DNA from 2 places in the Chromobacterium sp. INPA-IVC genome. Region 2 is predicted to be linked to the other one. Evidence: riboswitches for the same ligand, from Rfam matches in the RefSeq annotation. Region 2 holds a riboswitch; the other holds the start of a gene.
The links. Region 2 has a riboswitch for glycine ahead of ACX17K_RS00135 (trimeric intracellular cation channel family protein). Riboswitches for the same ligand answer to the same signal wherever they lie in the genome.
Positions count from the first base shown of each region.

Region 1: it holds a riboswitch for glycine, as region 2 does, so the genes downstream of both, gcvT (glycine cleavage system aminomethyltransferase GcvT) here and ACX17K_RS00135 (trimeric intracellular cation channel family protein) in region 2, are expected to answer to the same signal.

Region 1 covers NZ_JBTNLS010000006.1:313,664-324,022, reverse strand. The annotation lists gene ACX17K_RS13290 (methyl-accepting chemotaxis protein) at 1-1,900, shown strand, start outside; gene ACX17K_RS13285 (CheR family methyltransferase) at 1,961-2,815, shown strand; gene ACX17K_RS13280 (protein-glutamate methylesterase/protein-glutamine glutaminase) at 2,812-3,888, shown strand; gene cheD (chemoreceptor glutamine deamidase CheD) at 3,885-4,496, shown strand; gene fdxA (ferredoxin FdxA) at 4,564-4,887, opposite strand; gene gluQRS (tRNA glutamyl-Q(34) synthetase GluQRS) at 4,980-5,876, shown strand; gene ACX17K_RS13260 (amino acid permease) at 6,209-7,492, shown strand; glycine riboswitch at 7,666-7,756, shown strand; glycine riboswitch at 7,770-7,868, shown strand; gene gcvT (glycine cleavage system aminomethyltransferase GcvT) at 7,910-8,998, shown strand; gene gcvH (glycine cleavage system protein GcvH) at 9,063-9,449, shown strand; gene gcvP (aminomethyl-transferring glycine dehydrogenase) at 9,542-10,359, shown strand, end outside.
Region 2 covers NZ_JBTNLS010000001.1:21,273-31,631, forward strand. The annotation lists gene ribA (GTP cyclohydrolase II) at 1-430, shown strand, start outside; RNA gene ssrA (transfer-messenger RNA) at 500-864, shown strand; gene nirK (copper-containing nitrite reductase) at 1,134-2,564, shown strand; gene ACX17K_RS00115 (formylglycine-generating enzyme family protein) at 2,561-3,337, shown strand; gene ACX17K_RS00120 (SCO family protein) at 3,334-3,909, shown strand; gene ACX17K_RS00125 (hypothetical protein) at 3,974-4,501, opposite strand; gene ACX17K_RS00130 (TIGR02117 family protein) at 4,774-5,466, opposite strand; gene ACX17K_RS00135 (trimeric intracellular cation channel family protein) at 5,666-6,280, opposite strand; glycine riboswitch at 6,432-6,529, opposite strand; glycine riboswitch at 6,534-6,619, opposite strand; gene ACX17K_RS00140 (DUF3141 domain-containing protein) at 6,685-9,264, opposite strand; gene ACX17K_RS00145 (GNAT family N-acetyltransferase) at 9,397-9,936, opposite strand; gene ACX17K_RS00150 (LysR substrate-binding domain-containing protein) at 9,980-10,359, opposite strand, start outside.

The DNA of each region.
Region 1 (10,359 bases), on a different contig from region 2:
GCAGGCGGAAGCCGACATCCGGCGCGAAATTCCCCGCTTCTCGGCAGCCGGGCTGCTGGGCGGCAAGATAGACGAATTCCACAAGAATCCATCTTACCAGCACGGCGTGCTGCAGCAGGTCAGAAGCACGCACCGCTCGTCCATCGTGGTCGGCGGACGGACTTTCAGCCTGATCCTGTCGCCCATCGTCAACGCACAGGGAGAGAGGCTGGGCGCGGTGGTCGAGTGGCAGGACAACACCGAGGCCTTGCGGCTGCAGGCCGAGGCGGATGCCAGGGCGGTCGAGGCGGCCCGCGTCGCAGGCGAGAACGCGCGCATCCGCAGCGCGCTCGACAACTGCACCACCAATGTGATGATCGCCGACAACACGCGCAAGATCATCTACATGAATCACAGCGTGACCGACATGCTGCGCGGGGTGGAGTCGGATTTGCGCAAGGCGCTGCCCAATTTCGACGTGCGCCGGCTGTTAGGCGCCAGCATCGACGAATTCCATAAGAGCCCGGCCCATCAGCGCGAGTTGCTGGCCAATTTGCGCTCCACCTATCGCACTGAAATCCAGGTGGCGGGCCGAACCTTCTCGCTGGTGGCCAATCCGGTGTTCGACGCCGACGGCGAGCGCCTGGGATCGGTGGTGGAGTGGAAGGATCGCACCGCCGAGGTGGATATCGAGCGCGAGGTGTCGGAGATCGTCAGAGCCGCGTCGGCGGGCGAGTTCGGCAAGCGCATCGAGTCGGAGGGCAAGCAGGGCTTCTTCCGCCTGCTTGGCGAGGGCATCAACCAGTTGCTGGATGTCACCAGCCGCGGCCTGAACGATATCGCCAATGTGCTGGGCGCGCTGGCTGGCGGCGATCTGACCAAGACCATCAGCTCCGACTATGACGGCCTGTTCGGCCAATTGAAGACGGACAGCAACGCCACGGTTGAACGTTTGCTGGAGATCGTCACCAACATCAAGGACTCCACCGACGCGATCAACACCGCGGCCAAGGAAATCGCAGCCGGCAACTCCAATCTGTCCAACCGCACTGAACAGCAAGCGGCCAGCCTGGAGCAGACGGCCTCCAGCATGGAGGAGATCACCAGCACCGTTAAACAGAACGCGGAAAACGCCAGAAAGGCCAATTCGCTGGCCACCGGCGCGTCGGATATCGCCGCGCGGGGCGGCAAGGTGGTTGGCGACGTGGTATCGACGATGAACGAGATCAACGAGAGCGCGAAGAAGATCGTCGACATCATCAGCGTGATCGACGGCATCGCCTTCCAGACCAATATCCTGGCGCTGAACGCCGCGGTGGAGGCCGCGCGGGCCGGCGAGCAGGGCCGCGGTTTCGCGGTGGTGGCGAGCGAGGTGCGGAACCTGGCCCAGCGTTCCGCGGCCGCGGCCAAGGAGATCAAGTCGCTGATCGGCAACTCGGTGGACAAGGTGGAGTCAGGCAGCCGGCTGGTGGACGAGGCCGGCCGCACGATGAACGAGATCGTGGTGTCGATCCGCCGCGTCGCCGACATCATGAGCGATATTTCGGCGGCGTCGATGGAGCAGAGCTCGGGCATCGAGCAAGTCAACCTCGCGGTCACCCAGATGGATGAGAACACCCAGAAAAACGCGGCGCTGGTCGAGCAGGCGGCGGCGGCTGCGGAGTCGCTGGAGGAGCAGGCCCGTTATCTGTCCGACGCGGTGGCGGTGTTCAAGCTGGACGACAAGCCATTGCACGGCAAGCCGCCTGCCGCGCCCAGGCTGGTCTCGCGCCCGGCGGGCGGGGCGCTGTCGCAGATAGGTTTGGCCGGCGCGGCGGAGCGCAAAGCCGGCCAGCATCCGGGCCGCTACCAGGTCAAGCCCAAGACGATCGAACCCATCCTGCCGCAAAAAGATGGCGAAGACGGTTGGGAGGAGTTCTGAGAGCAGGCTGGAAATGGGACGCGCGGCCGCCCGGATGGGGGCCGCGCCAGGGGGTGCGGCATGGCCGACGAAACGGAACTCAAGTTCACCCGCAACGACTTCAAGCGGGTTCGCGAGATGATCTATCAGCGGGTGGGCATTTCGCTCAGCGATTCCAAGACCCATATGGCGTACGCCCGGCTGTCCAAGCGGGTGCGCTCGCGCGGGCTGCGCAGTTTTTCCGACTACCTGGACTTGCTGCAGCACAGCGAGGAAAGCGACGAGTGGCAAGGCTTCATCAATGCGTTGACCACCAATCTGACCTCGTTCTTCCGCGAGTCCCATCATTTCGACATGTTGCGCGAGCACGCCAGGGCGCGCCGGAAGCCCGGCGAAACGTTCCGGGTATGGAGCGCGGCGTCGTCCACCGGGGAGGAGCCATACTCGATCGCCATCACCTTGCTCGAGCTGTGGCGGGAGGCCGGCGGCGGGGCCTTCCAGCTGCTGGCGTCCGATATCGATACCAATGTGTTGCAGCAGGCGGCGCACGGCGTCTATGCCAGAGATCGGGCCGAGAAGGTGTCCGGCGCCCAGCTTCAGCGATATTTCGACAAGGGCGTGGGCCGCAACGAGGGCATGATCCGGCTCAAGCGGCAGGTGCGGGAGGCGGTGTCCTTCTTCCAGTTCAACCTGGTGGCGCCAAGCTGGCCGGACATCGGCCGCTTTGACGTGATCTTCTGCCGCAATGTGATGATCTATTTCGACAAGCCCACCCAGGCCGGCATTCTGAACCGGATGGCCGGCTGCCTGCGGCCGGATGGATTGCTGATGCTCGGGCACTCGGAAAACATCACGCACCTGACCGACGCCTATGCCGGCTGCGGCAGAACCACCTATCGGCTGGCGCGCCCCGGCGGGGAAGAGGAGGGCGGATGAGCGCTGCGGGCAGGAAGATAAGGGTGGTGGTGGTCGACGATTCGGCGTTGGTGCGCAGCTTGCTGACCGCCATCGTCAACGAGGCGCCGGACATGGAAGTGGTGGCGACGGCGGCCGATCCCATCATTGCCCGGGAGAAGATACGGGAAACCAATCCCGACGTGGTGACGCTGGATGTGGAAATGCCGCGGATGGACGGACTGGAGTTCCTGCGCCGCCTGATGCGGCTGAGGCCGACGCCGGTGCTGATGATCTCGTCCTTTACCGATGCGGGATCGGAAACCACGCTCGCAGCGCTCGAGATCGGCGCCGTCGATTTCATCCACAAGCCGGCCAACGACATCGCGCGGCATATGCAGGAGTACGCGGAGGACATACGCGAGAAGCTCAGGGCGGCCGCCGAGGCCAGGTTGAGGCAGCCAAGCCGATTCCTTCAGCCGAGATCGGCAAGGAGGATGGGCGTGGCCGCGCCGCTGAGGAAGGACGCTCTGGTATTCGTCGGCGCTTCTACCGGAGGAACGGAGGCGATCAAGGACTTTCTGATGGGCATGCCGGCCGATGGTCCGCCGATTCTGATCGTCCAGCACATGCCCGAGCACTTTACCTTCACTTTCGCGATGCGCCTGGACAGGCTGTGCCCGATACGGGTGAAGGAGGCTGAGGAGGGAGAGGCGGTGAGGCCGGGTGTCGCCTATATCGCGCCGGGCCATTCCCATATGCGGGTGGCGCCGGCGGCCGGCGGCGGCTACCGGATCGCGCTGGACCAGGGGGAAAAGGTCAATCGCCACCGCCCGGCGGTGGATCCCTTGTTCGAGTCCGCGGCCAGGCTGTTGGGCAAGCAGGCCATCGGCGTGATTCTCACCGGCATGGGTAAGGACGGCGCGGAAGGCTTGTTGCAGATGCGTCACGCCGGCGCCGCCACCTTCGGACAGGATGAAGCCAGCTGCGTGGTGTACGGCATGCCGCGCGAGGCGTTCAAGATCGGCGCGGTGATGCATGTGCATCCTTTGAATCGGCTGGCGGAAAAAGTGGTCGAGTGCCTGCAGGGGCATGCTGAAGGGGCGATTACATGAATCATGCCGATACGGTAGACGGCAATAATCGCCAGTATTACGACAAACATTTCCAGATCATGGCGGTCAAGGTGTTTCCCGGCGAGTTCCACGCCACCAACCAGCCCAAGCTGCTGATGACGCTGCTGGGTTCCTGCGTGGCGGTATGCCTGAGCGACCGCCTGTCCGGCGTGGCCGGCATGAACCACTTCCTGCTGCCCGAAGGCTCGCTGGATCTGGGTTCCGGCGCGTCCGCGGCCCGCTTCGGCGTCAACGCGATGGAGTTGCTGATCACCGACATGCAAAAACTGGGCGCGATGCGCAACCGGCTGGAGGCCAAGATCTTCGGGGCCGGCAATGTGCTGGACGGCATGACGATGGTGAGGGTGGGGGAGCGCAACAGCCATTTTATCCGCAGTTACCTGGCCAACGAGCAGATTCCCGTTCTGGCCGAGGATCTGCTGGGCGAATGCGCGCGCAAGGTGTATTTCTTCACCGCGACCGGCAAGGTGCTGATCAAGAAACTGAAGCGCACCAGCGCGGCGATCAAGCAGGAGCAGCCGTACCGCGGCCGCATCGTGGAGCAGAACGAAGGCGCCAAAACCGGCGACATCGATCTTTTCATCTAGGCAGCCGAGCGGGCCGGAAACAAAAAAGCGGCCGAAAGGCCGCTTCTGGTTTTGGCCGGGAGGCGGGCTAGCGCTCCAGGTGGGGCAGCTTGTCTTTCACGTCGGCCCAGTCGGCGTGGTCGGGCAGCGGATCGATGCGCTCGACGATGCTCGGCCAATTCTTGGCCAGTTCCGCGTTCAGCGCGATGAATCCTTGCTGGTCCTTGGGCACGTCGTCTTCCGCGTAGATGGCGCTGACGGGGCATTCGGGCACGCACAGCGAGCAGTCTATGCATTCATCCGGGTCTATCGCCAGGAAGTTGGGGCCTTCGCGGAAGCAGTCGACCGGGCAGACCTCCACGCAGTCGGTGTATTTGCATTTGATACAGGCATCGGTTACAACGTACGCCATTCGTGTATCCTCAGTAAGGCTGGATCGTGATTCGGGATAATCGTCATTTTAGCGGTAAATTTCCTTTCTGACGCGCCGGCAAATTCCTCAAGATGTCCAATGCTACCTACCGGGGCCGTTTCGCCCCCAGTCCCACCGGCCTGTTGCACGCGGGCTCGCTCAGCACCGCCGTCGGCAGCTATCTGGAAGCGCGCAGCCGCGGCGGCGAATGGCTGCTGCGGATGGAAGACCTGGACCCTCCGCGCGAGGTGCCGGGCGCAGCCGACGACATTCTGCGCACGCTGGAGGCTTTCGGCTTCGAGTGGGACGGGGAGATGGTCTACCAGAGCCGCCGCCATGATTTGTACCGCGCGGCGCTGGAGCGACTGATCGCTTCCGGCCATGCCTATGCCTGCTGCTGCACCCGCAAGGAAATCGCCGCGTTGGCGCGCCGCGGCCTGGACGGCTACGTTTACCCGGGCACCTGCCGGCGCGGCTGTCCCGGCGACCGCGAGGGCCGGGCCTGGCGCTTGGCCGTGGCCGAAGGGGAGCGGGTGGTGGACGACAGGCTGCAGGGCGCATACCCACAGGATCTGGCGCGCGACATCGGCGATTTCGTGCTGCTGCGCGCCGACGGCTTTTGGGCCTATCAACTCGCGGTGGTGGTGGACGATGCCGAGCAGGGCGTCACCGACATCGTCCGCGGCGCGGATCTGCTGGTGTCCACGCCGCGCCAACTGGCGGTTTACGACGCGCTCGGACTGCCCGCGCCAGGCTATTGCCACCTGCCGGTGCTGACCAACTCCGCCGGCGAGAAATTGTCCAAACAGACGCTGGCGCCGGCGATATCGACCCGCGACGCCGCGCGGCAGCTGCGCGCGGCGCTTGAGCTGCTGGGGCATGTCCCGCCGGCAGACTGCGAGAGCCTGGACGAGCTGTGGCGCTGGGCGGTGGCGAATTGGTCATTGAGCCGCGTGCCGGCCGGTCCCTTGCAACTCCCTCATTCCTGACGATTTTCCATTTAAATGACGCAAGCATTTGTCTGCTAACGGTTTTTTGATGAAAAAAATCGTCAATGCGACATGTTTTTACGTCAAAACTGTGTTTTAATGCGCCCTTTTTTTGGCGCGGCGGCAGGCCGCACCCGGCTGCGGCGCAGCCGAGCGTTCCGGCTTCAGCTATCTTGAAGCCATGGCCAATAGGCCTGCCGATGCGGTTTTGACCTTTGCGCATGTCTGACGCCGGGTGCGACCACCCCGGCGCGCGATGCTTTCGTTCCCACGGAGAGTCAGGTTTGAACGAAAACAGTTCCACTAAAAAGAAGGGCTCGCTCGGAGTCTGGATGTGCACCGCCCTAGTGGTGGGCAATATGATAGGCTCCGGCGTTTTCCTGCTGCCGGCTTCGCTGGCGCCCTTCGGCGGCGTGTCGATGCTGGGCTGGCTGCTGACTTCCTGCGGCGCCATCTGCCTGGCGCTGGTGTTCGCCCGCCTGTCGGCCATCCTGCCGCGCGAGGGCGGGCCGTACGCCTACATCCACGCGGGCTTCGGCGATTTCGCCGGTTTCTGGATCGCTTGGGGCTACTGGATCGCGCTGTGGGCCGGCAACGCCGCGCTGGCGGTGGCGGCCACCAGCTATATGCAGGTGTTTTTCCCGGTGTTGGGGCACAACGAGCCGCTGGCCGGCGCGGTCGCCATCGGCCTGATCTGGATCGTCACCTGGATCAACAGCCGCGGCGCGCGCAGCTCCGGCGTGGTGGCGGTGGTGACCACGCTGCTGAAGCTGCTGCCGCTGGCGGCGGTCACCTTCATCGGCTTCTTCCATTTCCAGCCGGAAAATCTGACATTCAACCCGCACAACAAGCCGCTGCTGTCCTCGTTGTCCGCGACGATGGCGCTGACGTTGTGGGCCTTCCTCGGCCTGGAGTCGGCGTCGGTGCCGGCCGGCGACGTGGTGGAGCCGGAGAAGACCATCCCGCGCGCCACCGTGATCGGCACCTTGCTGGCCACCGTGCTCTACATCCTGTCCACGGTGTCGCTGATGGGCCTGATGCCGGCGGATACGTTGGCGGCTTCGCAGGCGCCGTTCGCTGACGCGGCCAAACTGATGTGGGGCGACTGGGGCTACTGGCTGGTGGGCTTCGGCGCGGTGGTGTCCTGCTTCGGCGCGCTCAACGGCTGGAGCCTGATGCAGGCGCACGTGCCGGCGGCCGCGGCCAAGGATGGTCTGTTCCCCAGCCGTTTCGACCAGCGCAACGCGGCCGGCGTGCCCATCTTCGGCCTGGTGCTGTCCAGCGCGCTGGTCACCATTCTGATGGCGATGAAGTATGCCGGCGGTGACAGCGGGGTGAAGATCTTCGAATTCATCATCCTGCTGGCCACCGCCACTACGCTGCTGCCGTACGCGTTCTGCTCGATGGCGCTGATCGCCATCATGCTGATGCGCGGCAAGGAGTTCGCGCCCAAGGATTACGTCGCTCCCGGCTTCTTCGCCGGCATCGGCTTCGTTTACTCGCTGTGGGCGTTGTACGGCTCCGGCGCCGATATTGTCATGTGGGGCATGTTGCTGTTGCTGATGGGCCTGCCCATCTATGTCTGGCAGTTGAAGGAACGGTTCGTTGGGGATTGAACGACGTTCCGGTCAGCGAAAAAGCGCAGCGCGAAAGCCTGCGCTTTTTTCGTTTTCGAACCATTTCAATGCATGAGGATGAGCGGTTTTTTTCCTTGAAAAACATTTATTCAGACTGTTTGATATAGAAATAATATTGGCTTGCCAAGGCCCGGATATTGACACCATAATCGCCGGGTCATACAGGAGAGAGCGGCTTTTCGGCCGCCGCCGAAGGCGCAAGCGCACCCGCAATCGCTCAGGCAAAAGGACTGTATTATCGGCCGGCGGCAGCCGGTTCGCGCAATCTGGAGAGCGGCGCCCGCGCGGCGTCCACCGAAGGGGCTAACGGCTTATCCGGCCGGAAAATCTCAGGTGCAGGGACAGAGGGGTGTGGTTGATAGAGGATATCCACACTTTGCTCGAAGGAACCGCGCCATGACGGCCCCGAAACGTACTCCGCTGTATGAAGCCCACCTCGCCGCCGGCGCCAAGATGGTCGATTTCGCCGGTTGGGAAATGCCCATCCATTATGGTTCCCAGCTGAAAGAGCATGAGATCGTCCGTACCGACGCGGGCATGTTCGACGTTTCCCACATGACGGTGGTCGACATCACCGGCTCCGACGCCAAAGCCTGGCTGCAAAAACTGATCGCCAACGACGTGTCCAAGCTCGGCTTCGAGGGCAAGGCGCTGTATTCCGGCATGCTGACTCCGGAAGGCACTGTCGTCGACGACTTGATCGTCTATCTCACTTCCTATGGCTACCGCATGGTGGTCAACGCCGGCACCACCGAAAAAGACCTGGCCTGGATGGAAAGCCAGAAGGCCGGCCTCGACGTGGCGCTCAAGGTACGCCGCGATCTGGCGATGCTGGCGGTGCAGGGCCCGCAAGCCATAGACAAAGTCTGCGCCGTGAAGCCGGAACTGGCCGACGCCATCCGCGCGTTGAAAGTGTTTCAAGGCCTGCCGCAGGATGAATGGTTCTACGCCCGCACCGGCTACACCGGCGAAGACGGCCTGGAAATCATGGTTCCGGCCGACCAGGCCATCGCCTTCTTCAACCAACTGCAAGCCGCCGGCGTGTCGCCGATCGGCCTGGGCGCGCGCGACACGCTGCGCCTGGAAGCCGGCATGAATCTGTACGGCCACGACATGGACGAGACCGTGTCGCCGCTGGAAGCCGGCATGGGCTGGACCATCGCCTGGGAGCCGGCCGAGCGCAAGTTCAATGGCCGCGAGGCGCTGGAAGCGCAAAAGGCCGCCGGCGTGAAGATGAAGCAGGTGGGCCTGGTGCTGGAAGGCCGCGGCGTGCTGCGCGAGGGCCTGAAGGTGGTGGTGGAGGGCGTCGGCGAAGGCGTGATCACCAGCGGCACCTTCTCGCCGACGTTGAAGCACTCGATCGCCATCGCTCGCGTGCCGGCCGCCACCGGCGCCGCCGCCCAGGTGGATCTGCGCGGCACGCTGACCGATGTGCGCGTGGTGAAGATGCCTTTCGTGCGCAACGGTAAGAAAGTTTTCGAATAATCGGGCAGCGCCTCTAGGCGACTGCCGTCACCATTGATCTGATCTTAAGCTGGAGAACTTCAAGATGAGCAACATTCCCGCCGAACTGAAATACGTCGACAGCCACGAGTGGCTGCGCCTGGAAGCCGACGGTTCCGTCACCGTGGGCATCACCGCGCACGCGCAGGAATTGCTGGGCGACATCGTCTTCGTCGAGCTGCCGAAAGTCGGCGCGAAGCTGGCCAAGGATGAGCAGGCCGGCGTGGTGGAGTCGGTGAAGGCCGCTTCCGACGTCTACTGTCCGATCGCCGGCGAAGTGCTGGCCGTCAACGAGGAGCTGGAAGGCGAGCCGGAGCTGGCCAACACCGATCCGTACGGCGACGGCTGGTTCTTCAAGATCAAGCCGGCCAACGCCGCGGATCTGGACGGCCTGATGGACGCCGCCGCCTACGCCAAGGAAATCGGCGCCTGATAGCCTGACCGCCCCGCCGTCGCAAGACGCCGGGGCGTTGTTTTTCCCGGCGCGGCCTCGCGCAGGCCGCCGCAAAGAAGGAAGTCCCAAGCATGTCGCTCTCCGAACTCTTCAATCACCACGAATTCATCGCCCGCCACATTGGCCCGTCCGACGCCGAGCGCGCCGAGATGCTGGCCGCTGTCGGCGTGCCGTCCATCGACGCGCTGGTCGACCAGACCTTGCCGGCCGACATTCGCCTGAACCGCCGCCTGGATCTGCCGTCGCCGCAGCCGGAAGCCGAGGCGCTGGCCGCGCTGAAGGCGGTAGCATCCAAGAACGTGGTCAACAAGTCCTTCATCGGCCTGGGTTACTACCCGGTGCTGACGCCCACCGTCATCCTGCGCAATGTGCTGGAAAACCCGGGCTGGTACACCGCTTACACCCCGTACCAGGCCGAGATCGCACAGGGCCGTCTGGAAGCATTGCTGAACTTCCAGCAGATGGTGATAGACCTGACCGGCCTGGAAATGGCCAATGCGTCGCTGCTGGACGAGGCTACCGCCGCCGCCGAGGCGATGGCGATGGCCAAGCGCGTGTCCAAGTCCAAATCCGCCAGCTTCTTCGTCGACAGCCGCGTGCTGCCGCAGACGCTGGATGTGATGAAGACCCGCGCCAAGTACTTCGGCTTCGAGCTGGTGCAAGGCCATCCGGAAGAGGCTGGCAACGGCGATTACTTCGGCGCGCTGTTCCAGTATCCGGGCGAAGCCGGCGATCTGATCGACCTGACCCCGCACATCGCGGCCATCAAGGCCAAGGGCGGCGTGGTCGCCGTCGCCGCCGACGTGATGGCGCTGGTGGCGCTGAAGTCGCCGGCCGAAATGGGCGCCGACATCGCCCTGGGCAACACCCAGCGCTTCGGCGTGCCGAT
Region 2 (10,359 bases):
CCTGACCGGCGACGCGCTGTTCTCCTTGCGTTGCGATTGCGGCTTCCAACTGGAAGCCGCGATGGAGGCGATCAGCAAGGCTGGCCGCGGCGCGCTGCTGTATCTGCGCCAGGAAGGCCGGGGGATCGGCCTGATCAACAAGATCCGCGCCTACAAGCTGCAGGACGGCGGCGCCGATACGGTGGAAGCCAACGAGCGGCTGGGCTTCCCGGCCGATATGCGCGATTTCCGCATCGCCCGCCACATGCTGGAGCATCTGGGCATAGGCAGCGTCAAGGTGATGACCAACAATCCCCGCAAGCTGGCCACGCTGGAGACTGCCGGCATCAAGGTGGTGGAGCGCGTGCCGCTGCAGGTGGGCCGCAATCCGTACAACGACCGCTACCTGGACACCAAGGCCGCCAAGCTGGGGCATATGCTGTTCAAGTGACAGGCGCTTGGCGGCGATGCCTGGACTCGCCAAGCGATGATAGTTGTAATATAATGAACATTCTTATCTGGGGGCGACCTGGTTTCGACGGGGGTTGCGAAGCAGATGGGGGCATACCGGGATTTCAGTCACCCCGTAAAACACTGAATTTTTTTAGTCGCAAACGACGAAACTTACGCTCTAGCAGCCTAACGGCCGGCTAGACACTACAACGGTTCGCAGATGGGCCGGGGGCGTCAAAACCCTGTAGTGTCACTCTACATCTGCTAGTGCTGCTCCGGGTTACTTGGTTCAGTGCGAAATAATAGGTAACTCGCCAAAGTCCAGCCTGTCCGTCGGCGTGGCGGAGGTTAAATCCAAATGACACGACTAAGTATGTAGAACTCACTGTAGAGGACTTTCGGACGCGGGTTCGATTCCCGCCGCCTCCACCAGTTTCCAGCCCCGGCTTTCGCCGGGGCTTTTCATTGCCTGAAAGGGCGTTCTGCAAAAAAGCGACGGGCGCTTCGCGGCGACTTGTTCTGCATCAAGCAATCATGCCATTGATATTTTCCTCTGGAAGCCAATCCGGCAGACTTTAACATGTATTAATTATGCATTTTAAGGGGGCCCTTGCGCCCACGGTGTCAGTCTGGCGTGTCCGGCGGCTGCGTCCTTGCTGCATTCGCCTCCGGCGCGCCGATATCAGGCGAGGAGTGTTGCGGTGAAAAGATTGCTGAAGAACGGATTTCCCTTGTCCGGCGTTTTGGCGGCGGCGCTGTCCTGTTTGGCCGCGTCGGCGGGCGCAGGGCCCTTGCCTATCGTCCATCAGGCGCTGGTGGCGCCGCCCATGATGCCGCCGCCGATCACGCGCAAGACGCCGGCCCGGGTGGTGGTGGATTTGACGGTGGAGGAGGTGGAGCGCGAGATCGCGCCGGGTTCGCGCTACATGTTCTGGACCTTCGGCGGCACGGTGCCGGGCAAGATGATACGGGTGAGGACCGGCGATACCGTGGAGCTGCATCTGAAGAATCTGGCCAGCAACAAGCTGCCGCACAACATCGACCTGCACGCGGTCACCGGGCCGGGGGGCGGCGCGCCGCAGACGCTGGTGGCGCCGGGCAACCAGGCGGTGTTCAGCTTCAAGGCGCTGAATCCGGGCCTCTATGTCTACCACTGCGCCACCGCGCCGGTGGGCATGCACATCGCCAACGGCATGTACGGCATGATTCTGGTGGAGCCGGAAAAGCCACTGCCCAAGGTGGATCGCGAGTACTACGTGATGCAGGGCGAATTCTACACCGGAACCGGGTATCGGGCCGGCGGGCTGCAGCCCTTCGACATGCAGAAGGCGATAGATGAAAAGCCGACCTATGTGCTGTTCAACGGCGCGGACCGCGCGCTGGCCGGCAATAAGGCGCTGACCGCCAAGGCCGGCGAAAAGGTCCGCATCTATTTCGGCGTCGGCGGGCCCAATCTCGCTTCCAGCTTCCACATCATCGGCGCGATCTTCGACAAGGTGTACAACGAGGGCAGCGTCCATTTTCAGCGCAATGTGCAGACTACGATGGTGCCCGCCGGCGGTTCGGCCATCGTCGAGTTCACGCCCAAGGTGCCGGGCAGCCTGACCCTGGTCGACCACTCGCTGACACGGGCCTTCAACAAGGGGGCGATCGGCCTGTTGACGGTCAGCGGCCCCGAGCGGCCCGACATCTATTCCAAGGGCGTGATCAGCGCGCTGGGCGCGGCATCGCCGGTTTCGGCGAAACCCTCCCCGGGCGAAGACGCGCCGGTCAATGCCGAGCCGCCGCAAACGCATGAAGCCGCGCCAGCCGATCATGGCCGGGCGGTGTTCAGCAAGAACTGCGTGGTTTGCCATCAGGCCAATGCCCAGGGGCTGGACGGCGTGTTCCCGCCGCTGGCCAATTCCGATCTGATCCAGAAGCGTCCGCTGGAGGCAGCCAGGATCATCCTGGGCGGCCGCGCGGGGCCGATCACCGTCAACGGCGTCAATTACAACGGCGTGATGCCCGCGCTGGACTTGTCGGACCAGGAGGTGGCTGACGTGCTCAACTATGTCAGCACGCAGTTCAACCATGGCAAGCCGGTAGTCACGGTGGACGAGGTGAAGACGCTGCGGGCGCAGCGGCAATGAGCGCGCGCCTGGCGCTCGCGCTGGCGTGTTGCGGGTTGTTGGCGTGGCATACGGCGCGGGCCGCCGATTATGCGGCGGTATCGGGCGGAGCTTTCCGCAGCGCCTTGTCTCCGGATGGCGCGGCCGTGGCGGTCAAGCCGTATCGGCTGAGGGCGAGGCCGGTCACCAATGGCGAGTTCCTGCGCTTCGCGCAGGCGCATCCTGAGTGGCGGCGGGGGGCGGTTCCCGCCCTGTATGCCGGGGGCGGATATCTCGCCGACTGGCGCGCCGCGGACGATTTTGGCGATCTGCCTGAGGACGCGCCGGTCACTCGCGTCAGCTGGCATGCGGCGCGCGCCTATTGCCGCAGCGAAGGCGCGCGCTTGCCCGCGTGGGGCGAGTGGGAGATGGCGGCGGCGGCCGATGCAGGGCGCCGCGACGCTCGGGATGATCCGCAGTGGCGGGCGCGCATTCTGCAGTGGTACGCGCAGCCGACTAGGCGGCTGCTGGCACCGGTAGGGCGGGAGCCCAATGTCTGGGGCATTAGCGACTTGCATGGCTCCATCTACGAGTGGGTGGAGGATTTCAACGGCCTGTTCGTCACCAGCGACAGCCGATCCCAGGGGGAGCAGCGCACGCTGGCCACCTGCGGCGCGGCGGCCTTGTCGCTGGGAGACAGGGAAAACTACGCGATCCTGATGCGCATCGCGATGCTGGCGGCGCTGAACGCCGCCGACACCGTGGGCACGGTGGGTTTCCGCTGCGCCAGGGATGAACCGGAGGAAAGACCATGAGGGGATGGAAAGGCGGCCTGGCCGCATGTTTGCTGGCGCTGGCGTCGAGCGGGGCCTGGGCGGGAAATGATCTGCCGGGCGATTCCCTGTACCGGCTGGACGCGCCGCTGACCACGCAGCGCGGCGACGCGCTGAAGTTCTCGGATCTGGCCGGCAAGCCGGCGTTGATCACCATGTTCTACGGCGATTGCAAACTGGCTTGTCCGATCGTGATGGAGGGCGTGAAGTCCATCATCGCCGCGCTGCCGGCCCGGGACCGGGATCGGGCGACGGTGCTGATGGTGAGCTTGAATCCGGGGGCGGACACGCCGGCAAGTTTGTCGCATCTGGCGGGCGAGCACGGAATCCGGGCGCGGAACTGGCTGCTCGCGGTCGGTAAGTCGGACGAAGACACCCGCGGCGTCGCCGCCGCGCTGGGCATACGCTATCGGCGGCTGGATAGCGGCGAGATCAACCACTCCACCCGCATCGTGGTGACAGATCCGCAGGGCCGGATTGCGGCCTCCACCGAGGATATCGGCCCCAAGCCCGATCCGGCGGTGGTCAAGGCGCTGCATGGCCTGCTGAAATAGCAGTCAGTCGCCGCTGCGTAATGGTGGCGGCCCGCTTCCAGTTCTTTAGGTGGAGTGCTGCTGTCTATGCTGTTGAAGTTTTGTCTTGCATGTGGACGGCGGCAGTGTCGCCGGCTGCCTGGCGCAGAGCTTCCATCAGCGCGGCAAGCTCCTCTACGGGCAAGGTGAATATGAAGGGCAGCATCAGGCCACCGGGCGGTCTGGATTTGCCCGAATCTTTGGTGTGCTGGTAGCAAACGTAGGTTTGTCCCATGCCGAGGTGGATGACGCTGACGCGCTCGATGTCTTTCCAGCGGATATCGCGCTGCATGCGTCTGTTGCCGCCGGTGATCCGAAACCCGGTTTCGTCCAGTTGAATTTGTGGCGGAGTTCGGTAGGCCCAGCTTGTCAGCGCGGCAAGGGAGAGCAAGACGGCGCTGCCGGCCAGCCATCCCCAGTGAGGAGCCAGCAGGTACATCAGCGCGGACAGCATGGCGAGCGCGCAGATGGCCAGCATCATTCGCCGGTGATGGCTGAGGGAGGCTTGGAGCGTGAGGGGCAGTTCCACGTCGATTTCGCCATCGTTCAAAGTAGAGTCGAGAGGGGCGTGCATTTTAGGGCTTGTAGTTTGGTGAATGAGTCGAGTGTTCTGGCAGCCATTGTTCCAGTGAGCGCAATTCTTGCGCGTTCACTGGATCGGTGGCGCCATAGACTAGGCGGGTATGAATATTGATGCGCTGGTTTCGATGCAGGCATTGGCAGGGCATCGGTTTCAGGCATCATGTCTTCGTTCAGAGCAGTCAATTGCCGCGCTTCGCTGGAGCGGGTAATGGTCTGCCTGAGCGTCTCGATTTTCAGATTGGAGAATTGCGACCTGTCCACCATTCATTTCTCCAGCTGCCAGAACAGTGGCTGGACGAAAGGGGACCACAGCGCGGTGCGCACGCCGGCTTCGGCCAGCGCGTCGCGCGTCCATTGGTTGCAGGTGACGATGGGGTTGTAGCGGCCATGGGCGGCGTAGAAGGCGTCGTTGTCGCCGTAGTGGCGTCCGGTTTCCTGCAAGGCCCGGTTGTGGGCGTCGAGCGGCGCGCTTTGGCGGATGAAGTCCGCCAGCCGGCGGTATTGTTCCGGGCTGATCAGGATGCGCCGGGTGTCCTTGCCCTCCTTGGGCTGGGGCAGGTATTCCACGTGCAGCACGCTTTGGTCGAACGCCAGCGCGGCCAATGCCTTGCCGGCGCTCAGGTCTTCCCAGTTTTGTATGGTCAGGAAGAATACCTTGCTGCCCCAGCCGATGGAGATGTAGGGCGAGCGCGCGTACAGGTCTGGGCGGCGGATGTGTTCCGGAGGAAAGGCGGCGGTCCAGTCCTGCGCATCGGTCTTGACCGGCATGATCACGCTGGTGTGCACGCCGTTGCTGTCCAGGTAGATGGGGATGCCGTTCGCGGGCGGCGCCCAGCCGCGGTTGCTGGGCAGCAGTCCCAGCGCCAGCGCGGCGAGCAGGTAGCAGATCAAGAGCGCGGGGATGGCCAGCAGCAGGCGCAGGATAAGGCGGCGAAAGGCGGAGCCGGAAATATGCATGGTGATGTCGGCTGGTCAGCGGCGGGATATCAGGGGCTTCTTATTTACATTGGGTGGTTGGTGTGTGTCAAATATCCATTGCCACTTGCGCGGGCGCGGGGCTTGGGCAGGGCAAGCAGGGGGCCGGAGCCTGCGGCGTCGCGGCGCGGGTGCCCAGAATGCGAAACACCCCGCCAGGGCGGGGTGTTTGTCTTGGGGCTCAGTGGTGGTCGTGCCGGTAGGCGAATACCGGCAACTGCCATTCGCGCCACAGCGCGACCAGGCGCAGCGCCAGGCCGAAGGCGAAGCTGGCGATCACGTTCCAGTCGTGGGGCATGGCCAAATGGTTGAGGCCCAGGTACAGGATGGCCACCAGCAGCGACACGCTGGCGTACAGCTCGCGGCGGAATACGATGGGCACGCGGTTGCATAGCACGTCGCGCAGAATGCCGCCGGCGATGCCGGTGATCATGCCGGCCATCACGATGATGACCGGGTGGTAGCCCATGCCCAGCGCCACGTCGCAGCCGATGATGGTGAACGCCACCAGGCCCAGCGCGTCCAGGATCAGGAACAGGCGGTTCAGATGACGCATGTAGCGGGCGACCAGGACCGCGGCCAGGCCGCCGGCCACCACCAGCAGCACGTATTCCGGATGCTGGGTCCAGCCTATCGGATAGCGGCCCAGCACGATGTCGCGCACCGTGCCGCCGCCCAGCGCGGTGAGGAAGGCGATGACGGCTACGCCGAAAATGTCCATGTGGCGGCGGCCGGCCGCCAGCGCGCCGGTCATCGCTTCCGCGGTGATGGCGATCAGGTAGATCAGGGTCAGCATGATGAAATCTTATGGGGGTGGAACGATGGAATGCCAGCCGGAGCGATGGCGCGCGGATGACGGAAAACAGAAATGAGACGCGAAAGGCTCGCGCCGAGGCATGGATGAGCGGACAAGGCAAACTCCTGGACGGTTTCCGGGTTGGGTAACAGCCTCTCCCCTTGTCCTTTTACCTGAGAGTTGCGCGGCCTTTGGCCGCTTGCCCCTTCGGTGGGCCGCGCGGGGCGGCCTCTCTCCAATCGGCTTGAATCGATACTGCGCTGCGGTACGTTTGCCTGAGCGATTATGGGAGCTTGCGTCTTCGGCGGGGGCATGGCCCCTCTCTCCCGCAGAAGTGGAATATTAGCTTTCGCTATTGCAATAGTCAATGCGGGAACCGAGTCGCCCCGGTTCCCGCGCATGGCTTACGCCTTGCCTCGTTTGCCGGGCGCTGAAGCGGCTGGAGACGCGCCTGGCGCCTGGCCGTTGGCTTTGCCAGTAGGCTTTCTCGCAGCGCTTGTCCGCGCGGCAGGCTTGGCTATCGGCTTGATCTCGTCCGACGTTGGCTTAGGCGCTGCGGGCTTGGCGGTTTTTCCAGGCGTTTTGGCTGCCGGCGAGGGCTTCGTTGTGGCCGGTTTGCTTGCTGCCGGCCTGGCGGTTTTCGCCGATGGTTTGGCGGCCGGCGCGGGCTTGCTTGTCGCAGCCTTCGCGGAAACGGTTTTGCCGGAGACGGGCTTGGCCACGGGGAGCGAAACGGCGGGGGCGGCCTCGACCGGGATCTGCGAGCGGACCGCAGGCTCCGCTTCAGCCCGAGCTGCGGGAGAGGCGGCGCGGATCGCGGCGGCGGCGTCGAGCTCCAGCGTCTTGGCCACTTGGTCCAGCCGCGCCTGGTGCTCGGCAGGGATGGGACCGTTCAGCGCCAGCAGATCGCGGGCCAACAGCCAGGCTTGATGGCGGCGGCGGGCATCCGGCAGCAGCAGGGGCAGGCCGCGCAGCGCGCGCGGCGCGTCCAGCCGCACCAGCGCCACCTGGTGGCGGACGATGTCCTTCAACTGCATCAGCGTCAGCGGGTACTCGTGGCGCACGTCGCGCATCACCCGGCGGATGGCGTTGAAGGGCCGCTCGTCCACCACGCCGATGCCGATGCTGACGTAGAGCAGCAGCCGCACGAAGCCGTCTGCCAGCGTGCCTTGCTCGAAGCTGGGGTCCAGCGCTTCGCGCTTCAGTCGGGCCAGTTCGCGGCTTTCCCAGGTCAGCGCCTGGCTGCGCGGCTCGCCGGCCGGCGCGACGCCGACCAGCGTCGCCAGCTGCGGCGATTCGTAGATCGCGCGGAACAGCTGCTCCTGCGCGGCGTCGCGCAGATCGCGGTAATGGTCGAGCGACTGGACAATGAAGCCAGATAGCTGTTCCTGCCACATCCACAGCGGATTGTCGGCCGCGACCGGCCGGCGCTGCTCGCGCACCTTGTCGGCCAGGTCCGGCAGCCACCACAGCCACGGGTTTTTCGGCGATACCAGCGTCCGCTCCAGCCGGGCCGGGTGCAGCTCGCGCAGCAGGCGGGCGCCGGCCTCGTTGCTGGCGGCGCGCAGCGCGGGCGAGACGTAGCGGTCGTACAGGCCCTGGTTGATCTCGGATACCCGCTTCACCACTTCGAAAGCGCGCTCGTCGTCGCGGCCGTCGTCCAGGGCCAGGATGTCGGAGACGTCGCGGGCTTCGAAACGGATGATGTAGCGGCCCTCGATGTACTCCTGGCCCGGCGCGTCCGGCGCGATGTCCTCGATGACGGCCTCGTACAGCCCGGGGGCCAGCACGTCGATCAGGTCCAGCGCGCTGGCGAATTCGCTGTGCTCCTTGTTGGCGACGCCGGCGGACACGAAGATGCCGAGGTGGCCCACTTTGTTGTGCAGGCAGTAGACGATGGTCTGTTCGTTGTTGCGGATGTCCTCCGCGTTGTCGTACAGATCGGCGATCCAGTTCAGCGCCTGTTGCGGCGGCGTGATGTTGTCGCCCCAGGACGCGAACACCATGATGGGCGAGCGGATGTTGCGCATGTCCACCCGGGCCTTGCCGTCATGGCTGGTGATCTTGCCGTGGACCAGCTCGTTGCCGACGAACAGCTTCTGGGTGATCCACTCCATTTCCGCCTTGTTCAGCAGGTAATGGCCGCCCCACCAGCGCTCGAAGTCCAGATAGCGCTGCGGCTCGGTGTCGATCTTGGCGTACAGGTTGTAGGACTTCTTCCACAGCGTGTTGGCCGGGTCCAGCTTTTCGAAATTCTCGACCAGATGGGCGCCGTCGAAATGGCCGTTGCCCAGATCGCCGGCCAGCGACGCGGTCCAGGTGCCGCCGTTCAGGCCGCCGGCGTAGCGCATCGGGTTCTTGCCGCGCACGCCGGCCCAGTACGACAGCGGCGAGCCGGCCAGCAGGATGGGGCCGACCAGCTCCGGCGCCACCGAGGCCAGCATCGCCAGCGCCCAGCCGCCCTGGCAGTTGCCGATGACGAAGGGCTTGCCGTCGCTGTCCGGGTGCAGCTCGTTGACGCGCTTGAGGAAGTGTCCCTCGGCCTTGGCCACGCTTTCTATGGTCTGGCCCGGCACCGGCTGAGGGAAGAACATCACGAAATAGCAGGGATGGCCCTGCTGCAGCGCGATGCCGATCTCGCTGTCCATCTTGAAGCCGCCGATGCCCGGCCCATGGCCGGCGCGGGGGTCGATGACGACGAAGGGGCGCTTGGAGGGATCGGTGGGCGGGCAGTTCGACGGCGGCTGGATCGCCGCCAGCGCGTAGTTGGCCGGATCGGGCAGCTCGCGGGCGTCCATGATGATGCGGTAGTCGAAAACAAGCACCGGCGGTTTGCCGCTTTCGCAGTGCTCCAGGTAGGCTTCGCCGCGGCGGTACAGCGTGTCCCAATACAGGATGCCGCGCTGGCAGGCGTCCAGCCAGTAATCAAACAACGGTTGAGGGAACGGGAACTTCCCGTCTTGAACTGCAGCAGTTGACCACATTGCAACCCCTTGTTCTTGAACGGTAGGAAAAGACGCGACGGCTCATCGCGAGCCATGGCCGTCACTGTACTCGTTATCTGCTGCGATGCAATAAATGCGAATGGTCTGGCGCCGATATGTGGCGTACAGCCATCAATTTGTTGCGGCGCAAACAGGAGTTCGAGTCGCGGCGGCCGTTTCCAGTTCCTTGACCATCACCACGCTGGCGTAGGCTTTGTCCGGCCATTGCAGCGGCGCTTCGACGCGGTAGCCGCGCTTGCCGTAGCGTTCTACCAGATGGGACGCGGGTTCGGCGGTGTCCAGGCGGATGCGAAGATAGCCCTGGCTGCGGGCCCAGGCCTCTGCGGCGTCCATCAGTTGCGAACCTAGACCGCATCCTTGCCAGACGGGATCGACGCCGAACTGCATCAGCACCGCGCCGTCCGGCTGGCGGAATTGCGGACAGGGCGAGGCCGGTTGCGGGTGATGCACTGTGATGGTGCCGGCCAGCGCATTCCCGCGCCATGCCAGCAGGCAGTGGCCGCCGGCGATGCGGCGGCGGGTCACGGCCACGCTCTGGTCCACCGCGGTGTAGCGCAGGCCCATCGCGGCCAGCTGGGCGTAGGCGCGGTGCAGCAGCGCGGTCAGTTGTTCCAGGGAGTCGGTTTCGGCCAGCGGGCGCAGCGTGAACATGTTTTCAACCATCGTGTGCGGGAAACCGGGGATGAAGCAATTGTCATGCCGGGCGGATGTCCGCGCGCTGCCAGTCGCCGGCCATTTCCTCGCTGATCAGCTGTTCCGAGACGAAATCGATGAAGGCGCGCACCGCCGGCGACAAGCCGCGGCGGGTGGGGAAGGCTGCGTGCAGAATGCCCCAGGGAAAGTCGTACTGCGGCAGGATGTGCCGCAGCCGTCCGTCCGCCAGCGCCTGGTGGCAAACGTTGGCTGGCAGCGCGGCGACGCCGATGCCGGCGATGGCCGCTTCCAGCAGCACGATCATGTCGTCGGTCATCAGTCTGGGCGTGTCCAGGTGGATGGTGTAGCTCTGGCCGACATTGTCCAGCAGCACCCATTGGCCGCGGCCGTCCGGGCGGCTCATGGTCAGCGCGGGCAGGG